Regions from separate parts of the Psychrobacillus sp. FSL W7-1457 genome, predicted to be linked through region 1. Evidence: a T-box and tRNA genes for the amino acid it is inferred to sense, from the RefSeq annotation. Region 1 holds a T-box; the other regions hold tRNA genes.
What was found. A T-box is a leader RNA that pairs with one kind of tRNA and senses whether it is charged. The one in region 1 lies ahead of thrS (threonine--tRNA ligase), so its partner is inferred to be a tRNA-Thr.

Region 1 (3,246 bases):
AGCGAATGGAGCCATAATCGTAAATGAATATTTGGAAACAAGTATTCCAGATATTTATGCGGCAGGAGATTGCTCCACTCATTTTAATCGTTTGAAACAAAAAAACGATTATGTCCCGCTAGGTACTACTGCCAATAAACAAGGTAGACTTGCAGGATTCAATATGATTGGAGAAGAAATACCATTTAAAGGTATTGTCGGTACCTCTATTATGAAATTCTTTGAATTGTCTATTGGTAGAACCGGACTGTCAGAGGAGGAAGTAAAGGAACTAGACATTCCTTTCGACACAAGTACGATTGAGGCCAGTGATATTGCAGGTTATTATCCTGGTAAAGAGTTAATGCAGATAAAACTCCTTTATCGTAAAGAGGATCAATTGCTTCTAGGTGGTCAGATTGTTGGTGGGCAAGGAGTAGACAAGCGCACCGATGTATTAGCAACTGCCCTTTACCACAGCATGAAGCTCCCCGATTTATTAGACCTGGACCTATCGTACGCTCCACCATTTAACGGTGTATGGGATCCTTTGCAGCAGCTTGCTAAAAGAAACTTCGATAAGAATAAATAAAGAAAAGTGGGAAATTGAGAGATGGAAATAGAGACAAAGGAATTTAAGGTTAGAGATATCTCGTATAAAATCAGATCGGCTAGTCAGCTCGATGCAAAACAGCTGTCCGAGGTCAGGGTTCAAATCGACGGGGAGACGGAGAATCTAGATAGAGAACAAGGGGAAGCATTCATTGATGTCACAGGCTTTGAGAAGCTAATTGAGGATGACACCCTTTCCGTGAACAATCTCTTTTTAGTCGCAGAGATTGAGGGGAGGATTGTTGGCTTTTCTAGATGTGTAGGGAACGGCTTAACGCGGTTTGCGCATAAAGTAGAATTTGGTGTGTGTGTCTTAAAAGAATATTGGGAGCTGAGTATCGGTACCAACTTCTTGAAGGAGTCGATCGCTTGGGCTGATGCCAATAGTATCAAAAAAATCTCATTAAATGTATTACATACAAACGAAAAAGCGATTTCCTTATATAAAAAGTATGGTTTCGAGGTAGAGGGTATATTAAAAAACGATAAAATTTTAAGGGATGGGAAATACTATCACACGGTTGTGATGGGACGTTCTTTCATTTAAAATAAAATTTAGTTGACTATTCTAAACTTATTGAATATACTATTGAAAATTAATTTATGTTATTTAGGCAAAGAAAAGGACATGAGTCATTTCAATAAATTTCTTATTAGAGAGCAGGGTCATTGGCTGAAAGCCCTGTAAGAAAAACGAATGATTTACCGCCTTGGAGCTATTATGGGGAACAACTAGTATCCATAATCGGGAAACCGTTATCTTTTTAGAGAGCCGTATTTTTTATTCGACGGCAAAATTAGGGTGGAACCACGACCACGCTCGTCCCTTTACCGGGACGGGTGTGTTTTTTTGTATATACAATTTTATATTTAAGCTATGAAAAGGACATGAATTATTCAACAATTTCTAATTAGAGAGCAGGGTCATTGGCTGAAAGCCCTGTTAGAAAGGCGAATAGTTTACCACCTTGGAGCTATTATGGGGAACAACTAGTATCCATAATCGGAAAACCGTTATATTTTATGAGAGCCGTATTTTTTAATGTCGGCAAAATTAGGGTGGAACCACGACCACACTCGTCCCTTTACCGGGATGGGTGTGGTCTTTTTATATTTAACCAAAACTAGGAGGAATTATAATGTCAGTAAAAGCCGAGGAAAGATTAAGTCATCAAAAATTAGGTCAGCAATTAGAATTATTTATGTCCATGGAGGAAGCTCCCGGTATGCCATTTTATCTACCAAAAGGAATGGTCTTACGAAATGAACTAGAAAATTTATGGAGAGAGAAGCATCAGAGAGCGGGCTACCAGGAGATAAAGACTCCTATCATGATGAAGCAGGAGCTTTGGGAGAAGTCGGGACACTGGGATCATTACCATGAAAATATGTATTTTGCCGATGTGGATGAACAAAAGTATGCGATAAAGCCAATGAACTGTCCAGGAGCAGTTTTAATCTTTAATAGTAAAAGAAGAGGTTACCGAGAACTTCCAATACGGTATGCAGAGCTCGGATTAGTACACCGTCATGAGCTTTCGGGATCTTTGAATGGTCTATTACGTGTTAGAGCATTTACTCAAGACGATGCCCATCTGTTTGTTCTAGAGGAGCAAATTGAAGGTGAGCTTGCGAAGGTGTTAGATCTAGTGGATGAATTCTACCGTGAATTTGGATTTAGCTATAAGGTGGAGCTATCAACTCGTCCAGAGGATTTTATGGGTTCTGTGGAAGCATGGGACCAAGCAGAAGAAGCACTAGAATCGGTATTGAAGAGTAAACAGGTTGAATATCAAGTAAACGAGGGAGATGGAGCTTTTTACGGTCCTAAAATTGACTTCCATATACTCGATTCACTTGGACGTAGCTGGCAGTGTGGAACAGTTCAGCTTGATTTTCAAATGCCGGAAAAATTTAATTGTCAGTACGTCGATGAAAACAACCAACTTCGTCGTCCTATCATGATTCATCGAGCGATCTATGGCTCCATTGAACGATTTATCGCGATTCTATTAGAACACTTTCAAGGTAATTTTCCACTTTGGCTAGCCCCAGTTCAAGTGAAGGTATTGCCTATCGCAGATGCTCATCTAGCTTATGCGGAAGAAGTAAAGTCGCAGCTAGAACAAGAAGGCTACCGGGTAGAAGTAGATGAACGCGTAGAAAAGATTGGATTGAAGATACGAGAGGCAGCCATGCAAAAGCATCCGTATATGCTGATCATCGGTGACCAGGAAATGGAGAATCAAGTTGTTTCCGTTAGGAAGCATCGAGTAGGAAGCCTTGGTGACATGGGGATAGAAACATTTATTGGACAACATCTGTGAGAGTAAAGGTGTTGTGGTAAGTGGATTGGATGACGGATTGTCGTAAATTATCAGGTGATTGTCGTACAGTATCCAGGCATTGTAGTAATCGGAGGCTGGATTGTCGTAAATCAGGTCAAAGGGATAGAGCAGGCGAGAGATTGTAGTAAATTATCAGGTGAATGTCGTAAAGTATCCAGGCATTGTAGTAATCGGTGGGTGGATTGTCGTAAATCAGGTCAAAGGGATAGAGCAGGCGAGAGAATGTAGTAAATTATCAGGTGAATGTCGTAAAGTATCCAGGCATTGTAGTAATCGGAGGGTGGATTGTCGTAAATCAGGTCAAAGG
Region 2 (3,246 bases), 570 kb from region 1:
AGAGACTCGGTGAAATTATAGTACCTGTGAAGATGCAGGTTACCCGCGACAGGACGGAAAGACCCCGTGGAGCTTTACTGTAGCTTGATATTGAATTTTGGTGCAACTTGTACAGGATAGGTAGGAGCCTTAGAGCCCGGAGCGCCAGCTTCGGAGGAGGCGTCGGTGGGATACTACCCTGGTTGTATTGAAATTCTAACCCATACCCGTAACCCGGGTAGGAGACAGTGTCAGGCGGGCAGTTTGACTGGGGCGGTCGCCTCCTAAAGTGTAACGGAGGCGCCCAAAGGTTCCCTCAGAATGGTTGGAAATCATTCGAAGAGTGTAAAGGCAGAAGGGAGCTTGACTGCGAGACCTACAAGTCGAGCAGGGTCGAAAGACGGGCTTAGTGATCCGGTGGTTCCGCATGGAAGGGCCATCGCTCAACGGATAAAAGCTACCCCGGGGATAACAGGCTTATCTCCCCCAAGAGTCCACATCGACGGGGAGGTTTGGCACCTCGATGTCGGCTCATCGCATCCTGGGGCTGTAGTCGGTCCCAAGGGTTGGGCTGTTCGCCCATTAAAGCGGTACGCGAGCTGGGTTCAGAACGTCGTGAGACAGTTCGGTCCCTATCCGTCGTGGGCGTAGGAAATTTGAGAGGAGCTGTCCTTAGTACGAGAGGACCGGGATGGACACACCGCTGGTGTACCAGTTGTTCTGCCAAGGGCATCGCTGGGTAGCTATGTGTGGACGGGATAAGTGCTGAAAGCATCTAAGCACGAAGCCCCCCTCAAGATGAGATTTCCCATTACGCAAGTAAGTAAGATCCCTCAAAGACGATGAGGTAGATAGGTTCGGGGTGGAAGCGTGGCGACACGTGCAGCTGACGAATACTAATCGATCGAGGACTTAACCAAATTGTTTGTTTCTAAGATGTCAGTTTATTCAGTTTTGAAAGAATAAATTTTTATTAAATTAATGCTTGTAATAATCTACATAGTTGATATAATAGAACTTGTCTTTCAATAATTATTCAAGTCTAGTGATGATGGCGAAGAGGTCACACCCGTTCCCATACCGAACACGGAAGTTAAGCTCTTCAGCGCCGATGGTAGTTGGGGGTCTCCCCCTGCAAGAGTAGGACGTCGCTAGGCGGATATTATTCCGAAGTAGCTCAGTGGTAGAGCAATCGGCTGTTAACCGATCGGTCGTAGGTTCGAGTCCTACCTTCGGAGCCATTTCTAGGAGAGCTGTCCGAGTGGCCGAAGGAGCACGATTGGAAATCGTGTAGGCGGGTAACACTGTCTCAAGGGTTCAAATCCCTTGCTCTCCGCCAGATAGATTTCTCTAATACATAATGGCCCCTTGGTCAAGCGGTTAAGACACCGCCCTTTCACGGCGGTAACACGGGTTCGAATCCCGTAGGGGTCACCATTTAATTTTAAACCAGCATTACGGAGGATTAGCTCAGCTGGGAGAGCATCTGCCTTACAAGCAGAGGGTCGGCGGTTCGAGCCCGTCATCCTCCACCATTATTAATTTAGCAAGTATTATTATCGCGGGGTGGAGCAAATCGCTTCACGAAGAAAGCGAAGCGTGGAAGACGTAAAACTCACTAAATGCGTAGGATGATTTAAATTTCATCTAATATTATTGTCGCGGGGTGGAGCAGTTCGGTAGCTCGTCGGGCTCATAACCCGAAGGTCACAGGTTCAAATCCTGTCCCCGCAACCAAATGGTCCCGTGGTGTAGCGGTTAACATGCCTGCCTGTCACGCAGGAGATCGCCGGTTCGATCCCGGTCGGGACCGCCATTTATTATTCAATATGTTAGAGATTTAGGATAAGCAAGCAAATCGAGGAAGCAATCGAACGAAAGAAGGAGCGTACTAAAGTACGTGACTGAATGAGTGAGTGAAGCTGACAAAGAGTTGTACAGCTTAGCGTAAATCGAAGAGGCTCAGTAGCTCAGTCGGTAGAGCAAAGGACTGAAAATCCTTGTGTCGGCGGTTCGATTCCGTCCTGAGCCACCATTACGCCGGAATAGCTCAATTGGTAGAGCAACTGACTTGTAATCAGTAGGTTGGGGGTTCAAGTCCTCTTTCCGGCACCACTGTCTAGTGGAGGGGTAGCGAAGTGGCTAAACGCGGCGGACTGTAAATCCGCTCCTTAGGGTTCGGCGGTTCGAATCCGTCCCCCTCCACCAGTTTTTATAGGGGCATAGTTTAACGGTAGAATAGAGGTCTCCAAAACCTTTGATGTGGGTTCGATTCCTACTGCCCCTGCCAAATAATAAGTTAACTTTGAATAATGGCGGTTGTGGCGAAGTGGTTAACGCACCGGATTGTGATTCCGGCATTCGTGGGTTCAATTCCCATCAGTCGCCCCATATTCTATCTGGTTAGCTCTTTTTTTTATTCTGTGGCGGTCGTGGCGAAGTGGTTAACGCACCGGATTGTGATTCCGGCATTCGTGGGTTCAATTCCCATCGGTCGCCCCATTGGGGTATAGCCAAGCGGTAAGGCAACGGATTTTGATTCCGTCATGCCCTGGTTCGAATCCAGGTACCCCAGTTATTTGCGGAAGTAGTTCAGTGGTAGAACACCACCTTGCCAAGGTGGGGGTCGCGAGTTCGAACCTCGTCTTCCGCTCCAAATTAAGGCGGCATAGCCAAGTGGTAAGGCACAGGTCTGCAACACCTTTATCACCGGTTCAAATCCGGTTGCCGCCTCCAATTTTTAAAAAAGTATTTACTGCCTTTAATATGCCGGTGTGGCGGAATTGGCAGACGCGCGGGACTCAAAATCCCGTATCTTCGGATGTGTCGGTTCGACCCCGACCACCGGTATCATATTCATGACATAAAGTCATACATATCAAGACTTCTAACTACTTGTTAGAGGTCTTTTTTGTTGTTTCAATAAGAGGACTGAAATAAGCTAAAATCCCGTGCATAGGAGTAATTGAATGTCTCGGAAGAAGTAATAGTTATATCAAAAAAGTTATATTTGCTTAAAATGAAAATCACTTAAATTGTTAGAATAGCTCTTGAAAATCTTTTCAATGTCTCAATACCTGTACATTCACTTTTTCAAGAATTGAATGCGTATCTATATTTCCGTTTTCATATTAGTTACTTTGTATATTTTTACATTCGATTGACAAGATAGTCATATCGACATTAATAAAACTTCATACAACTCAAACTGGATGGACTCGAGAGACAGAGAGGAATAGACGCATGTTTTCTACGATACTAATGGGA
Region 3 (3,246 bases), 960 kb from region 1:
TATAGATTTACTACAATAAATACATTACTTTTCTTAATACCTCTTCCCTTAAGGACCTGCAGTGTTATAACGATCCTTACATATCATAAAGATAAAATAAAAAAGACAACCACCGAAGTGATTGTCTTTTTAAAGTTATGACCCCTACGGGATTCGAACCCGTGTTACCGCCGTGAAAGGGCGGTGTCTTAACCGCTTGACCAAGGGGCCTTATATATGGCGGAGAAGGAGGGATTTGAACCCTCGCGCCGGTTGCCCGACCTACACCCTTAGCAGGGGCGCCTCTTCAGCCACTTGAGTACTTCCCCATATATATGGCTCCGAAGGTAGGACTCGAACCTACGACCAATCGGTTAACAGCCGATTGCTCTACCACTGAGCTACTTCGGAATAATGGTGGGCCTAAATGGACTCGAACCATCGACCTCACGCTTATCAGGCGTGCGCTCTAACCAGCTGAGCTATAGGCCCATTAATTGGAGCGGGTGAAGAGAATCGAACTCTCATCATCAGCTTGGAAGGCTGAGGTTTTACCACTAAACTACACCCGCGTGATAAATGGTGGCTCAGGACGGAATCGAACCGCCGACACAAGGATTTTCAGTCCTTTGCTCTACCGACTGAGCTACTGAGCCTCTTCGATTTACGCTAAGCGGCACAACTCTTTGTCAGCTTCACTCACTCATTCAGTCACGTACTTTAGTACGCTTCTTCTTTCGTTCGATTGCTTCCTCGATTTGCTTGCTTATCCTAAATCTCTAACATATTGAATAATAAATGGCGGTCCCGACCGGGATCGAACCGGCGATCTCCTGCGTGACAGGCAGGCATGTTAACCGCTACACCACGGGACCATTTGGTTGCGGGGACAGGATTTGAACCTGTGACCTTCGGGTTATGAGCCCGACGAGCTACCGAACTGCTCCACCCCGCGACAATAAAATCGTTGAAATTTAAATCAACTATGTATTTAATAACTTTTCCGTTTCCAAGCTTACTTGCATAGATGTTATGTATAATTTCCCACTAACAATAAGATGGAGGAGGAAGAGGGATTCGAACCCCCGCGCGGTATGACCCGCCTGTCGGTTTTCAAGACCGATCCCTTCAGCCAGACTTGGGTATTCCTCCGAAAAATTATGTTGGTGGACCTTGCAGGACTCGAACCTGCGACCGGACGGTTATGAGCCGTCTGCTCTAACCAACTGAGCTAAAGGTCCTTAAGATGGCGGCAGAGGGAGTCGAACCCACGACCTTTCGGGTATGAACCGAATGCTCTAGCCAGCTGAGCTACGCCGCCAGGAACTTTAAAAGAAAATTTTATATTTGGTGGAGCCTAGCGGGATCGAACCGCTGACCTCCTGCGTGCAAGGCAGGCGCTCTCCCAGCTGAGCTAAGGCCCCAAATTTTTATTAATAACTGGTCGGGAAGACAGGATTCGAACCTGCGACCCCTTGGTCCCAAACCAAGTGCTCTACCAAGCTGAGCTACTTCCCGTATATATATTGGCGCGCCCGGCAGGAGTCGAACCCACAACCTTCTGATCCGTAGTCAGACGCTCTATCCAATTGAGCTACGGGCGCTAATGTTACTTAAAAGTGGTGCCGAGGACCGGAATCGAACCGGTACGGTAGTCACCTACCGCAGGATTTTAAGTCCTGTGCGTCTGCCAGTTCCGCCACCCCGGCACTTAGTGAATCTTTGGAGCGGAAGACGAGGTTCGAACTCGCGACCCCCACCTTGGCAAGGTGGTGTTCTACCACTGAACTACTTCCGCTCGGTTATTAAATTAAATGGTGCGGGTGAAGGGAGTCGAACCCCCACGCCTTGCGGCGCTAGATCCTAAGTCTAGTGCGTCTGCCAGTTCCGCCACACCCGCATATTTATTTCACAAAAGTGAATGAGCCATGAAGGACTCGAACCTTCGACCCTCTGATTAAAAGTCAGATGCTCTACCAACTGAGCTAATGGCTCGGAAAATGGTGCCGGAGAAAGGACTTGAACCCTCAACCTACTGATTACAAGTCAGTTGCTCTACCAGTTGAGCTACTCCGGCAGGAGTAAAATTATGGTGGAGGATGACGGGCTCGAACCGCCGACCCTCTGCTTGTAAGGCAGATGCTCTCCCAGCTGAGCTAATCCTCCTGGGTAATATTTTTTTATTGCAAGCCCAGCGACGTCCTACTCTTGCAGGGGGAGACCCCCAACTACCATCGGCGCTGAAGAGCTTAACTTCCGTGTTCGGTATGGGAACGGGTGTGACCTCTTCGCCATCATCACTAGACTTGAATAATTATTGAAAGACAAGTTCTATTATATCAACTATGTAGATTATTACAAGCATTAATTTAATAAAAATTTATTCTTTCAAAACTGAATAAACTGACATCTTAGAAACAAACAATTTGGTTAAGTCCTCGATCGATTAGTATTCGTCAGCTGCACGTGTCGCCACGCTTCCACCCCGAACCTATCTACCTCATCGTCTTTGAGGGATCTTACTTACTTGCGTAATGGGAAATCTCATCTTGAGGGGGGCTTCGTGCTTAGATGCTTTCAGCACTTATCCCGTCCACACATAGCTACCCAGCGATGCCCTTGGCAGAACAACTGGTACACCAGCGGTGTGTCCATCCCGGTCCTCTCGTACTAAGGACAGCTCCTCTCAAATTTCCTACGCCCACGACGGATAGGGACCGAACTGTCTCACGACGTTCTGAACCCAGCTCGCGTACCGCTTTAATGGGCGAACAGCCCAACCCTTGGGACCGACTACAGCCCCAGGATGCGATGAGCCGACATCGAGGTGCCAAACCTCCCCGTCGATGTGGACTCTTGGGGGAGATAAGCCTGTTATCCCCGGGGTAGCTTTTATCCGTTGAGCGATGGCCCTTCCATGCGGAACCACCGGATCACTAAGCCCGTCTTTCGACCCTGCTCGACTTGTAGGTCTCGCAGTCAAGCTCCCTTCTGCCTTTACACTCTTCGAATGATTTCCAACCATTCTGAGGGAACCTTTGGGCGCCTCCGTTACACTTTAGGAGGCGACCGCCCCAGTCAAACTGCCCGCCTGACACTGTCTCCTACCCGGGTTACGGGTATGGGTTAGAATTTCAATACAACCAGGGTAGTATCCCACCGACGCCTCCTCCGAAGCTGGCGCTCCGGGCTCTAAGGCTCCTACCTATCCTGTACAAGTTGCACCAAAATTCAATATCAAGCTACAGTAAAGCTCCACGGGGTCTT

Region 2: it has a tRNA-Thr gene. The T-box ahead of thrS (threonine--tRNA ligase) is inferred to sense a tRNA for this amino acid. The anticodon was not compared.
Region 3: it has a tRNA-Thr gene. The T-box ahead of thrS (threonine--tRNA ligase) is inferred to sense a tRNA for this amino acid. The anticodon was not compared.

The regions. Positions count from the first base shown of each region.
Region 1 is NZ_CP151993.1:3,654,611-3,657,856, reverse strand. Features, by position in the region: gene NSQ95_RS17935 (FAD-dependent oxidoreductase) at 1-571, shown strand, start outside; gene NSQ95_RS17930 (GNAT family N-acetyltransferase) at 593-1,138, shown strand; T-box leader at 1,200-1,422, shown strand; T-box leader at 1,460-1,679, shown strand; gene thrS (threonine--tRNA ligase) at 1,731-2,918, shown strand.
Region 2 is NZ_CP151993.1:3,081,517-3,084,762, reverse strand. Features, by position in the region: rRNA gene NSQ95_RS15165 (23S ribosomal RNA) at 1-899, shown strand, start outside; rRNA gene rrf (5S ribosomal RNA) at 1,021-1,136, shown strand; tRNA gene NSQ95_RS15155 (tRNA-Asn) at 1,146-1,220, shown strand; tRNA gene NSQ95_RS15150 (tRNA-Ser) at 1,227-1,318, shown strand; tRNA gene NSQ95_RS15145 (tRNA-Glu) at 1,342-1,416, shown strand; tRNA gene NSQ95_RS15140 (tRNA-Val) at 1,439-1,514, shown strand; tRNA gene NSQ95_RS15135 (tRNA-Met) at 1,640-1,716, shown strand; tRNA gene NSQ95_RS15130 (tRNA-Asp) at 1,720-1,795, shown strand; tRNA gene NSQ95_RS15125 (tRNA-Phe) at 1,939-2,014, shown strand; tRNA gene NSQ95_RS15120 (tRNA-Thr) at 2,019-2,094, shown strand; tRNA gene NSQ95_RS15115 (tRNA-Tyr) at 2,104-2,187, shown strand; tRNA gene NSQ95_RS15110 (tRNA-Trp) at 2,196-2,269, shown strand; tRNA gene NSQ95_RS15105 (tRNA-His) at 2,295-2,370, shown strand; tRNA gene NSQ95_RS15100 (tRNA-His) at 2,406-2,481, shown strand; tRNA gene NSQ95_RS15095 (tRNA-Gln) at 2,483-2,554, shown strand; tRNA gene NSQ95_RS15090 (tRNA-Gly) at 2,561-2,635, shown strand; tRNA gene NSQ95_RS15085 (tRNA-Cys) at 2,642-2,715, shown strand; tRNA gene NSQ95_RS15080 (tRNA-Leu) at 2,748-2,829, shown strand; gene NSQ95_RS15075 (potassium channel family protein) at 3,223-3,246, shown strand, end outside.
Region 3 is NZ_CP151993.1:2,698,251-2,701,496, forward strand. Features, by position in the region: tRNA gene NSQ95_RS13130 (tRNA-Glu) at 139-210, opposite strand; tRNA gene NSQ95_RS13135 (tRNA-Ser) at 218-308, opposite strand; tRNA gene NSQ95_RS13140 (tRNA-Asn) at 316-390, opposite strand; tRNA gene NSQ95_RS13145 (tRNA-Ile) at 395-471, opposite strand; tRNA gene NSQ95_RS13150 (tRNA-Gly) at 478-551, opposite strand; tRNA gene NSQ95_RS13155 (tRNA-Phe) at 560-635, opposite strand; tRNA gene NSQ95_RS13160 (tRNA-Asp) at 779-854, opposite strand; tRNA gene NSQ95_RS13165 (tRNA-Met) at 858-934, opposite strand; tRNA gene NSQ95_RS13170 (tRNA-Ser) at 1,039-1,131, opposite strand; tRNA gene NSQ95_RS13175 (tRNA-Ile) at 1,144-1,220, opposite strand; tRNA gene NSQ95_RS13180 (tRNA-Met) at 1,227-1,300, opposite strand; tRNA gene NSQ95_RS13185 (tRNA-Ala) at 1,328-1,403, opposite strand; tRNA gene NSQ95_RS13190 (tRNA-Pro) at 1,421-1,497, opposite strand; tRNA gene NSQ95_RS13195 (tRNA-Arg) at 1,507-1,583, opposite strand; tRNA gene NSQ95_RS13200 (tRNA-Leu) at 1,600-1,688, opposite strand; tRNA gene NSQ95_RS13205 (tRNA-Gly) at 1,703-1,777, opposite strand; tRNA gene NSQ95_RS13210 (tRNA-Leu) at 1,795-1,879, opposite strand; tRNA gene NSQ95_RS13215 (tRNA-Lys) at 1,902-1,974, opposite strand; tRNA gene NSQ95_RS13220 (tRNA-Thr) at 1,981-2,056, opposite strand; tRNA gene NSQ95_RS13225 (tRNA-Val) at 2,070-2,145, opposite strand; rRNA gene rrf (5S ribosomal RNA) at 2,169-2,284, opposite strand; rRNA gene NSQ95_RS13235 (23S ribosomal RNA) at 2,406-3,246, opposite strand, start outside.